2 regions of the Sphingomonas aestuarii genome follow, and region 2 is predicted to be linked to the other one. Evidence: predicted binding sites of a transcription regulator. Region 2 holds the regulator's gene; the other holds the start of a gene.
The links. The regulator LexA, encoded in region 2, represses DNA repair genes until DNA is damaged. The targets are predictions, from matches to a motif close to GTTCCNCNCTTGTTCT.
Positions count from the first base shown of each region.

Region 1: the regulator LexA is predicted to act here: its motif matches at 2,681-2,696, upstream of radA (DNA repair protein RadA).

Region 1 is NZ_JBTKVV010000004.1:365,299-371,334, forward strand. It holds gene ACX0GZ_RS10145 (DNA polymerase III subunit gamma/tau) at 1-385, shown strand, start outside; gene ACX0GZ_RS10150 (YbaB/EbfC family nucleoid-associated protein) at 382-705, shown strand; gene ACX0GZ_RS10155 (hypothetical protein) at 789-1,052, shown strand; gene ACX0GZ_RS10160 (energy transducer TonB) at 1,175-1,768, shown strand; gene mtgA (monofunctional biosynthetic peptidoglycan transglycosylase) at 1,891-2,610, opposite strand; gene radA (DNA repair protein RadA) at 2,718-4,091, shown strand; gene ACX0GZ_RS10175 (CvpA family protein) at 4,102-4,677, shown strand; gene ACX0GZ_RS10180 (hypothetical protein) at 4,699-4,824, opposite strand; gene ACX0GZ_RS10185 (autotransporter outer membrane beta-barrel domain-containing protein) at 4,929-6,036, opposite strand, start outside.
Region 2 is NZ_JBTKVV010000001.1:248,722-254,757, reverse strand. It holds gene ACX0GZ_RS01295 (ComEC/Rec2 family competence protein) at 1-1,705, shown strand, start outside; gene lexA (transcriptional repressor LexA) at 2,083-2,745, opposite strand; gene ACX0GZ_RS01285 (molybdopterin molybdotransferase MoeA) at 2,803-3,993, opposite strand; gene moaC (cyclic pyranopterin monophosphate synthase MoaC) at 4,575-5,051, opposite strand; gene trpC (indole-3-glycerol phosphate synthase TrpC) at 5,158-5,940, opposite strand; gene trpD (anthranilate phosphoribosyltransferase) at 5,937-6,036, opposite strand, start outside.

The sequences.
Region 1 (6,036 bases), on a different contig from region 2:
AAGCACGTCGCCTGCGGCGGTCTTGCCGACCAATGTCGCCGAGTTGTTCGATTTCCTGTCGCAGCACGACCGGGAACTGCTGGCCAACAAGGTTCGGCTCAACCTGCGTGTGATCTCGATGACGCCGCCCGATATTGAAACCGGGCCGGTCGATGCCGAATTGCTTAAGGAACTTGCCGCCGTCCTGCGCGACCTGACCGGTACGGTCTGGCGGGTTCGCGTCGGCGAAGGCAATGCCCAGCCGTCGCTGCGCGAACAGGCCGAGGCGGCGAAGATGGATAGCTATGAAGCCGCGCTGCGTTCTCCCGTGATCGCAGCCGCAATCGAACATTTTCCTGAGGCCGAGCTGATCCAGCCGGCCAAACCGGCACGGAGACGATCATGAAAAGCCTCGAAGACATCATGGCGATGGCCCAGAACGTCCAGAGCGAACTCGAAAAGGCGCAGGCCAATCTCGACGCGATCGAGGTCGAAGGCGTGTCGGGCGGCGGTCTGGTCAGGGTCAAGGCGTCGGCCAAGGGACGCATCATCGGTATCCAGATCGACGATTCGCTGCTTCAGCCGAGCGAGAAGCAGATGCTCGAGGACCTGATCACCGCCGCGATCAACGATACGCGGGCAAAGGCGGATGCGGCCTCGCAGGCGGAAATGTCGAAGCTGTCGTCGGGCATTCCGCTGCCGCCGGGCTTCAAGCTGCCCTTCTGACGCACGCGCTAACCATTTCGCTTTGGGAACAATGTCATCCGGGCACTCGTTTGGCCCCTCAGTCGAGTAAAAGGAGGGACCCAATGACCGACGAACGCACCACCACGACCACCACCGACGGCGTGCACCCGGCGCACACCCACACCACCGTCGTCGAAAAGCGCGGCGGGGGCGGCGGCATCCTGATCGGGCTGGCGCTGCTGATCGGCGTGATCGTCGTCGCCTTTTTCCTTATGAACCGCGCGAACAACGAGGACGCGCAGACCAGCGCGATCACCCAGGCCGCGCAAAGCGTCGGCGACGGCGCCGAAAAGGTCGGCGACGCCGCGAAGAAGGCGGTCGAATAAGCGGTTTGATACCAATGAATGAAGGACGCCCGCATCGTCGCCGATTGCAGTTCGGCGCGGTGCGGGCGTTGCTTTGTACGGGCGTTGCGATGGCCGTCTCCGGGTGCGCGTCGTCCGGCAGGTTGGCGAACGCGTCCGACATCCCGCCCGGTTATCCGGCGGAAGCCGTTGGCGGCGTGACCCGCATCGAACTGACCATCGGCCGCAGCGGTCGCGCGATATCGTGTGCGGTATCGCAATCGAGCGGGAGCGGCGTGCTCGACGAGCGCGCGTGCAACCTTCATCTCGAGCGTTATCGCCAAGGGAAAAGCGAAACGCTTGAACGCTATGTCCGGCGCCGCGTCGACTGGGGGCAAATCGGCGGAACGGGGGCGGCGATTGCCACACCCATCGACCTCGATGCACTGATCGCACGGATCGAAGCGAATGGCGGCAAATGCCTTGCCGTGGCGCTGGGCACGGCGTGCCGACCGTCACCCGATCGTCGGGCGGTGGATATCGCTGCGGCGCCCGGCGATGAACAGTTTTTTCGCAGAATCATCGCCCGTCTCGGCAATCCCTGCGGACGGCCAGGACGTGAACTGGGCGGTTGGCGGATTGGCCGTGACATTGCGGTGGCGGATCAGAAAACGCTGTTCCTGAGCGGGGCGGACGAGCCCGGTCTGGTGCCGATGGTGGACAGCATCTGCCCGCCGCTGGTCGCGGTCGACCGTTAGTCGGCACCGACTTCGCCTCGTGCCCACCCGTCATTGCGAGCGTAGCGAAGCAATCCACAGCGTGGCTTGCTGGATTGCTTCGCTGCGCTCGCAATGACGGATATGGCTGGCGTCGCTCGGCCTTAGAGACAGTCGTCCAGCCCTTCGTTCGCCACCACCGAAATCCGCCGCTGGATCGTGCCCGCATAGCGTGCGGTGAAGCCCGACGGCGACTTGCCCGCGCGTTTCTTGGGCAGTGGCAGAACGGCGGCGATCTGGGCCGCCTCGCGGTTGGTCATGCTCGCCGCGCCGTGTCCGAAATAGCGTTGCGATCCGGCGTTGACGCCGTACGTGCCGATGCCGGTTTCCGCAATGTTCAGATAGACCTCCATGATCCGCTGCTTGCCCCAGACCAGCTCGATCAGGACGGTGAACCACGCCTCCAGCCCTTTGCGGAAAAAGCCGCCGCCCTGCCAGAGAAACGCGTTCTTGGCGGTCTGTTGCGAAATGGTCGATCCGCCACGAATCCGTCCGCCCTGCGCGTTGCGTGCGGCAGCGGAAGCGATCGCGGCATAATCGAAGCCAGAATGGGAACAGAAATCCGAATCTTCCGCCGCGATCGCCGCGCGCACCATCGCCGGGTCGATCTCGTCCAGCGGCATCCATTGCTTGGTGATGCTCCGGCCTTCAAACCAGTCGCCCATCATCGTGAAGGTCACGGGCGGATTGATGAACCGGTAGGCGACGACCCACAGCAGCGAGCCGAGCATGAACAGCAGGATCAGTTTCAGCACCCAGCCGAACAGTCGCCGTCGGATGCGGCGCGACTTTTTCGGTCTTGCGGGGGCGGCGCTGGTCGCCATCCTTCTTTCCTTCGTGACTGCCATTCGCGCGGATGCCGCACGCACCGGGCGAACGCAACCTTAGCGGTATATTCCCTTTTCGTTCCGCACGCGCTACGCCAGCGCACATGGCCAAACTCCAGAAGCGCTATGTCTGTCAGCAATGCGGGTCGGTCGCGTCCAAATGGGCGGGGCAATGCGGCGATTGCGGCGAATGGAATACGCTGGTCGAGGATGCGGGCGCGGCGGTGACGCCGTTCCAGGCCAAGCATAATCTGCAATCGGGCGGGCGATCGATCCTGATGTCCGGGCTCGATTCGGACATTCCGCTGCCCGACCGGATGGCGACCGGGATTGCCGAACTCGACCGCGCGCTGGGCGGCGGGTTCGTCGAAGGATCGGCGACGCTGATCGGCGGCGATCCGGGGATCGGCAAATCGACCTTGCTGTTGCAGGCCGCGGCGAAGCTGGCGTTGGCGGGGAAGGGCGTCGCCTATGTCTCGGGCGAGGAGGCCGCCGATCAGGTGCGGTTGCGCGCACGGCGGCTGGGGCTGGGCAATGCGCCGGTGCAGTTGGCGGCGGCGACCTCGGTGCGGGATATCCTGACGACGCTGGGCGGGGCGGGCGCGCCCGACCTGCTGGTGATCGATTCGATCCAGACGATGCACAGCGACCTGATCGAAGGCGCGCCGGGAACCGTCAGTCAGGTGCGGGCGTCCGCACAGGAACTGATCCGTTTCGCCAAGGAACGCGGCACCGCGCTGGTGCTGGTCGGGCATGTCACCAAGGACGGGACGATCGCGGGGCCGCGCGTGCTCGAACATATGGTCGATACGGTGCTGGCGTTCGAGGGCGAGCGCAGCCACCAATATCGCATCCTGCGCGCGACCAAGAACCGTTTCGGCGGCACCGACGAGATCGGCGTGTTCGCGATGGCGAGCGAAGGGCTGACCGAGGTGTCGAACCCGTCGAGCCTGTTCCTGACCAGCCGCGACGAAAGCGTGACGGGAACGGTGGTGTTCCCTGCACTCGAAGGCACGCGGCCGGTGCTGGTCGAGATTCAGGCGCTGGTGGTGCGGCTGGCGAGCGGTGCGACGCCGCGCCGCGCGGTGGTCGGCTGGGACAGCGGGCGACTGGCGATGATCCTGGCGGTGCTGGAGGCGCGCTGCGGGCTTAGTTTCTCAACGAGTGAAGTCTATCTGAACATCGCGGGCGGCTACCGCGTCTCCGATCCCGCCGCCGACATGGCGGTCGCCGCCGCGCTGATTTCGGCGCTCAGCGAGCGGCCGGTCGCCAGCGATTCGGTGGCGTTCGGCGAAGTGGCGCTTTCGGGCGAAATCCGCCCGGTCGCGCATGGCGCGCTGCGCCTGCGCGAATCGGCGAAGCTGGGGTTCGGGCGAGCGCTGGTGCCGGGCGCGCAGCCTTCGGACGGTGCAACGATGACGCTGTCATCCTTCGCCAGCCTGCCGTCCTTCGTTGACCATATGCTGGGGCGCGGGTAGCGCTCGGATCATGGGCTTCACCTCGCTCGATATTCTGATGCTCGTTCTGGTCGGTGGCGCCGCCGTGCTCGGCTGGATGCGCGGGTTCGTGTTCGAAGTTCTGGCGTTGTTCGCCTTCGTTCTCGTTGTCCTAGCGGTGCGTCTGTTGCACCTGCCCGCAACCGAATTTCTGCGCGATTATGTTGGCACCAGTTCGGGCGCGGCGACGCTGGCGTTCGTGATGGTTGCGGGCGGCACTTATGCGATCGGCCGGCTGATCGCCAACGGCATCGGCAAACGGACGCGCAATTCGATCCTGGGGCCGATCGACCGGGTGCTGGGGCTGGGGTTCGGCACCTTGAAGGGGCTGATCGTCGCCAGCCTGGGCTTCATGCTGCTGGTGCTGGTGCTCGACGTGATGAACGGCGGCCCGCGCATGCGCCCCGAATGGATGACCCAGTCGCGCAGCTATCCGCTGCTCAACGCGACCAGCGCGAGCATCGGCGAATTCGTCGACAAGCGTAAGCGCGGGATTCCCCTGTTCGACGAAGCGGACGACGCGGACGAAGCACCCAAATCAAAGCGCAAATCCGCACGCGACGAATGAAAATCGGCGCGAGTTGGCGGTTCAGTCGCGCTGGCTGCGACGGTCGCCCTTGCGCCGTTCGGTCCCCGAATAAAGGGGGTCCTGCGACTGGCGGCGGTCGTTTCGTTCACGACGGTCTTCGAACTTCGGCTCGGGATCGCGGTCCATTGCTCCCCTCCCTTTTGTTGCGATTGGAAGGGCTTAGCACGGGCGCATTGCGAATCGGTTAAGCAGTGGCGGACGCGCCCGATCGGCCCGTCCGCCGCTTGTGCCTACCAACCGACGCGGATGCCCAGACGGGCGGTGAAAGCGGTCATGTGCTGTTGTTCCTCGGCACCCGCTTCGCCCACGACCATGAACTGATCGACGCCGCCCGACAGGCGCAGGCGACCCAGCCATCCGCTGTTGCGGGCATCGGGCGACAGGGTGAACGCATCGCCGCCTTCGAAATAGGCGATGGTATCGCCGATCTGGCCGCCGACAATCTCTCGCCGTCCGCCCTCCAGCTCCAGCCGCAGCCAGGTGCCGTCCGGCTCCAGGCTGCCGAGTTCATAGCCCAGCGCGAGCAGGGCGTTCGCCGCAACCTCGTCGCTGACGCGTTCTTCGACGGTCAGGTCGAACCCATCGCCGCCACCCGCATCGCTCCAGCCGTCTTCGTCCAGCCGGAAATACTCGATTCCGGCCTGCGGGCGCACCCGCAACCGCGATCCCAGCGCCAGGTCGTAGGACAGGCCCGCTTGCGCCGACATCAACGTGCCGCCCCAGCTTGCTTTGGCGACGCGATTAAAATCGTCGGCGTAAAGGCGTCGCTGGCCATCGAAATCGACCTTGGCGATGGCGCCGCGCGCATAGGCCGCGAAACCGCCGAAGCGGCCGCGCCAATGTGCGCCAAGTTCATACTGGCTGATCAGCGTTTCATTGTCATTGTCGCCGTTCGAATTGCGCCCGGATGCGTAGGACAGCGACAGGCCGAGATGGCCGAGGCCGCCCAGCGCGCGTTCCGCGCCGCCGATCGCACCCCATCCGCCGATGTCATAGGCCTGGGTATCGCCGATATCCTTCGATCCGCCCCAGGCAATTTGCTGGCCGAACACCGTCCAGCCATCGGCCTCCGCCTGTTCGGGGGCATAGTCGCCCAGGAACCGGGCACCGTTCCGCGCGGCCAGCGTCAGCGAATCGAAACTGCCGCCCGCATGTTCGGGCAGAAATGCACCGAACCGGTTGCGCAGGCTGTCCCGATCGTCGATCGTCAGGAACAGGCCCGTCAGCTGCTCGTCGCGGTCCAGCACGGTGAAGATCGCGTCATAGGCGGCGCTTTCCGAGCCGTTGAGACCCAGTTCGCCTGCGGTCTTGCGATCGACCGACAGGGTGACGGTGCCC
Region 2 (6,036 bases):
GGCGATGGTCGACGGCATCGCCAGCGGCGCGGTGCTGCGGCTGAGCGCGCGGTTGATGGCGCCCGCGCCGCCTGCCGTCCCCGGCGCCTATGATTTCGAGCGGGTGGCCTGGTTCGACGGGCTGGGCGCAACCGGTCGCGCATTTGGAGAGATCGAGGTGCTGAGCCCCGCCGACCAGCACGGGGGCACGATGCGAGCGCGTCTGTCGGCGCATGTGCGCGAACGGGTTGGCGGATCGGCAGGCGCGATCGCGGCGACGCTGGCGACCGGCGACCGCGGCGCGATCAGCGAGGAGGATGCCGAGGCGATGCGGCGTTCCGGCCTCGCGCATCTGTTGTCGATCAGCGGGCTGCATGTGACGGCGGTGGTCGGCGCGGCGATGGTGGTGACGCTGCGCCTGCTGGCGCTGTTTCCGGGGCTGGCCTTGCGATTTCGGTTGCCGGTGCTGGCGGCGGGCGCGGGGGCTGTGGCGGCGGTCGGCTATACCTGGCTGACGGGGGCGGAAGTGCCGACCGTGCGGTCCTGCATCGCCGCGTTGCTGGTGCTGACCGCGCTCGTCATCGGGCGCGAGGCGCTGACGCTGAGGCTGGTCGCGACGGGTGCGTTCGTCGTGCTGCTGATGTGGCCCGAAAGCCTGCTCGGCCCCAGTTTCCAGATGAGCTTTGCGGCCGTCACCGCGATCATTGCGCTCAACGAACATCCCCGAATGCGCGCGCTGGTGATGCGGCGCGACGAAGACTGGGTGCGCAAGATCGGGCGCGGTTTGCTGGCGTTGTTCCTGACCAGCCTGGCGGTGGAAATCGTGCTGACGCCGATCGCGATGTATCATTTCCACAAGGCCGGGATCTACGGCGTGATCGCCAATCTGGTCGCGATCCCGCTGACGACCTTCGTCATCATGCCGCTGGAGGCGCTGGCGTTGCTGCTGGACGTGGCGGGGCTGGGCGCGCCTTTGTGGTGGCTGGTCGGGGTCAACCTCGATTTCCTGATCTGGATCGCCCACACCACCGCCAACACGCCAGGGTCGATCGCACTGATCCCCGGCATGCCCGCCGAGGCCTATGCGATCATGGTCGCGGGCGGATTGTGGATCGCGTTGTGGAAAGGCGCGCATCGCAAATGGGGGGTGGTGCCGGTCCTTGTCGGCGCGATCTGGACTCTGGCGACGCCTGAGCCCGATCTGCTTGTGACGGGCGACGGGCGGCATCTGGCGTTGCGGTCGCCCGAGGGCGGCATGGCGCTGCTGCGCGACCGGGCGGGCGATTATGTGCGGTCGACGCTGGGCGAGAATGCGGGGTGGGATGGGGAATTGGGAGCGCTGTCGGCCTTGCCGGGGGCTGCGTGTTCGCCCGATATCTGTATCGCAGATTACCGGCGCGGCGACCGGGTGTGGCGGATCGCGGCGACGCGCAGCAGCTATCACCTCGATATTGCCGACATGGCGCGGGTGTGTCGGGAAGCCGACATCGTGGTGAGCGAACGGCGGTTGCCGAGGACGTGCAATCCCCGCTGGCTGAAACTCGATCGCTGGACGCTGCGCGAGACCGGCGGGGTCGCGATCAGCTTTGCCGGACCGCGGGTGACGACGGTGCGGCGGGGGACCGATCATCCTTGGCTGAACCCGCCCAAGGTCGCGCCGCCGTGGCGGGAGCGGCGGGGGGTCGGCGGAATCTCAGCCAAGAAGCGACGATCGAACTTCGGATAACGGCGGTTCAGAGTAACGGACGCTCAGACTGTCGCTGCCCAGGAACGGGCCGTCATTGGTTAGGGTATCCCGCGATATGCTCAACCTGATTTCGCAGTTCCCAAGACGTTCACGACGAACTCGCCCCCGCGTTCTGGCACGCAACCGAAGTTGGCAAGGTGGATGGAGGGTCGGTTACGGATCGGGCGCCACGCCATCGACCCGCGCCACCCATCACACCGATGTCGTCATTGCGAGCGTAGCGAAGCAATCCAGTGTTGGCACGCGCGTCACTGGATTGCTTCGCTACGCTCGCAATGACGAAGCGGGATAAAGCGAGCCAGCTTCGCCTTTATCGAAGGTTGTTATTTGCGATCTCTTCCGCGGTGATGCGGCCGTCAATAGCGCCGCAGCAACCCCGCCAGCTTGCCCTGAACACGCACCTGATCGGGGCGGTAGCGTTGGGGGTCATAGCTGCGGTTGGCGGGGTCGAGGCGGACCATCGCGCCTTCGCGGCGGAAATATTTGAGGGTCGCTTCATTCTCGTCGATCAGGGCGACGATGATGTCGCCGTCGCGCGCGGTCTCGGCCTTGCGAATGAGCGCATAGTCGCCGTCGAGAATCCCGGCCTCGACCATCGAATCGCCTGCGACTTCGAGCGCATAATGATCGCCAGAGCCGAGCAGCGCGGCGGGGACGGGGAGCATCTGCGAGCCCTCCAGCGCCTCGATCGGGACGCCGGCGGCGATGCGGCCGTGCAAAGGCACCTCGATCACGTCGTTGGCGGGCGTCGGCACGCTGCGGGCGACGGCGGTGCGTTCCTTGGGCGATTTCTTGGCCTCGGCACGCTCGGGCATGCGCAGCACTTCCAGCGCGCGGGCGCGGTTGGGCAGGCGGCGCAGGAACTTGCGTTCCTCAAGCGCGGAAATCAGGCGGTGAACGCCCGATTTCGATTTGAGGTCGAGCGCCTCCTTCATCTCCTCGAACGAGGGAGACACGCCGGTTTCGTTCAATCGGTCGGAAATGAAGCAGATGAGTTCGTGTTGCTTGCGGGTCAGCATGCCCAAAGCCCTCCGTCGGAACAGACGCGGAACTTATGGGCAACGCGTGCGCCCAAGTCAAGCGATGCGTATGACTTCCACGGTTTCGCCCGTTTCGGCCCCCGGCGCGTTCGCCTGACGCACGATCAGGCAATTGGCATGCGAAAGCGCGCGTAGCATCGACGAATCCTGCTGGTCGAGCGGTGTCGCCACCCCGTCCTTCAGATGCGCGCGCAGATGGTCGGCGCGCGTGCCCGTCGGGCCGATCGCGTCGGCCAGCGTCGCCTTGACCGTGCGCGGCCAGGGATCGGCGGCCCCCGACATGTGGCGGACGAGCGGCGCGAGGAACAGCGTTGCGGTGACGAAGGCGGACACCGGATTGCCGGGGAGGCCCAGCACCACGGTTTCGCGCACGCGCGCGGCCATCATCGGCTTGCCGGGGCGCATCGCTACCCGCCAGAAATCGGGCTTTGCGCCGATGTCCTCAAGCGCGGGGCGGACGAGGTCGTGGTCGCCGACCGATGCGCCGCCGGTGGTGACCAGGATGTCGGCATCGACCTGAGCGAAGGTGGAGGACAGGATCGCGCGATCGTCGGGGAGGATGCCCATCTGGATCGCCTCTGCGGGCAAATTGGCAAGCATCGCGACGAGCAGCGCGGTGTTGCTTTCGGGAAGCTGCCCGTCGGCCAGCGGCACGCCCGGCGGCACGAGTTCGTCGCCGGTCGCGGCGATCGCGACGCGGATCGGGCGGTGGACGGGAACGGTGCCGTGACCCGCCATCGCGGCGAGTGCGATCCGCGACGGGGTGAGGTGATCGCCGGCATGGATCAGCCGTTCGTCCTGGCGGAAGTCGCGCCCGCGCTCGCGGACATGCGCGCCGCGCGCGGCGGGGCCGTCGCCGGTCAGCGTGATCGTGTCGGCGTCGCGGCGCGCGTCCTCCTGGATCAGCACGGTGTCGGCTCCCTCGGGCAGGGCTGCGCCGGTGAAGATTCGGACGGCCTGCCCGGCATCGACTTTTCCTGCGAAGGGCCGCCCGGCGGCGCTTTCGCCGATCACCGCGAGCGGTCCAGGCAGGTCGTCGAAGCGAACCGCATAGCCATCCATCGCCGACAGATCGGCAGCAGGCTGGGTGCGAAGCGCCATCACATCGATCGCCGCCCAGCGATTGGCGGCCGCGTTCAGCGTGACATGCTCGGTGGCGATCGAGGGCGCGAGCGCGAGCAGGCGATCCTGCGCCTCGCGAACGGGGAGGAGGGTGGGAGCGCTCATGGACGGGTGCCTCCAGTCGGAAAACACCGGTTAAAGGTCGGCGCTATCCAGCAGGGCGATTTCGAAGCAGGCGGCGGAAAGATAGGCGATATGATGGCTGAGGTCGGCATGATGATGCCGGGTAGCATCATCGGCCCGGATTAGCACCCCGTCCGCTTTTGGGTGGTAAGCGGACGGATCATATCTTAGGCTGTCATTGATGCCGATTAATATGACACGCTACGGAGAGAGGTCGCGCTACCGGGTTGGTTCGGCAGTGCTTGAGGCAATCACTTGCGTAGCGTTATTGTCGGTGAAAATCGGCATTCCCGCGTGGCTTATTTTTCTCGTCGCGGTCTCTGCTTCGATTGCCCTGACGATAATGACGTATCATCGCCTTCGCGATGCGAATCTATCCAGTGCATGGCTGCTTTTTATGATCGTCCAGTTTGCTATAGGGCCAACGTGGCATCTTTCGGACCATGTAACTTTCAACATCGGCGGCTCAATCATCAGCTTGGTACCGGTGATACTAGGATGGATCGTGCCCCGAATGGCCGATCAGAAGGTTGAGCTAGGGTCTGCTTAGGGGTCGTTAGCAGTCATTGCGGCTCCGCCACCCAATCGCCCGACTTGCCGCCGCTTTTCGTAAGCAAACGCACGCCCTCGATTGTCATGCCGCGGTCGATGGCCTTGGTCATGTCGTATACCGTCAGCAGCGCGGTGGTGACGGCGGTCAGCGCTTCCATTTCGACGCCGGTGCGGTCGGTGGTGCGCACCGTCGCGGTTGCGGTGACGCCGGTGTCGTCGGGGGTCAGTTCGATCGTGACGCTGGTGAGGGGGATCGGGTGGCAGAGCGGGATGAGGTCGCTGGTCTTCTTCGCGGCCATGATCCCGGCGATGCGGGCGACGGCGAGCGCGTCGCCTTTCTTGAGCGTCGCCTGGCGGATCGCGGTGGCGGCTTCGGCGGTCATGGCGATGCGGCCGGTGGCGGTGGCTTCGCGCAGCGTTGCGGGCTTGGCGCCGACATCGACCATGTGCGCGCTGCCGTCGGGGGTGAGGTGGGTTAGGTTGGGCATGGGCTATTCCTTACCGCGCTCACCCTGAGCTTGTCGAAGGGTGCCACGCAACCGATCGACCAAGACCCTTCGACAAGCTCAGGGTGAGCGCGGTTTACAGGGTCACTCAGCCTACCAGCGCGCGCGTCGCGGCTTCCACATCGTCCCGCCGCATCAGCGCCTCGCCGATCAGGAAGCAGCGGATGTCGTGTTTGGCCAGCGCGTCGAGATCGGCGCGGGTCTGGATGCCGCTTTCGGCGACGAAGGTACAGTCTTTGGGTGCACTGGCGACGAGGTCTAGGGTTTTCTGGAACTCGACCTCGAACGTCTTCAAATTGCGGTTGTTGACGCCGATCAGCTTGGACCGGAGCGTGCTGGCGCGCTCCATCTCTCCGGGGCCGTGCACCTCGATCAGCACGTCCATGCCGAGGCCTAGCGCGGCGTCCTCGATTTCGGCCATCTGCGCGTCTTCGAGCGCGGCGACGATGATGAGGATGGCGTCGGCGCCCATCGCGCGCGCCTCCAGCACCTGCCAAGGGTCGATCATGAAATCCTTGCGGAGCACAGGCAGCGAACAGGCGGCGCGGGAGGCGATCAGATAATCGGGTGAACCCTGAAAATAATCGCGGTCGGTGAGGACCGAGAGGCAGGTGGCACCCCCCGCCGCATAGGCGCGGGCATGGGCGGGCGGGTCGAAATCGGCGCGGATCAGGCCTTTGGACGGGCTGGCCTTCTTGATCTCGGCGATCAGGGCGTAGCGGTCGCGCGCTTTCGCATCGAGTGCGGCTTTGAACCCGCGCGGCGGGGTCTGTTCGCCGGCAAGCGCCTGGAGGTCCGACAGGCTGCGCGCGGCCTTGCCCGCCGCAACCTCTTTGCGCTTGGTCGCGAGGATCCGGTCGAGCATCGTCATTGGTATGCGATCCAGCAATCGAGCAGCGCCTTGGCAAGACCATTGTCGAGTGCCTCGCGTGCTTCTTCCACGCCATCGACCAGCGTGTCGGCACGG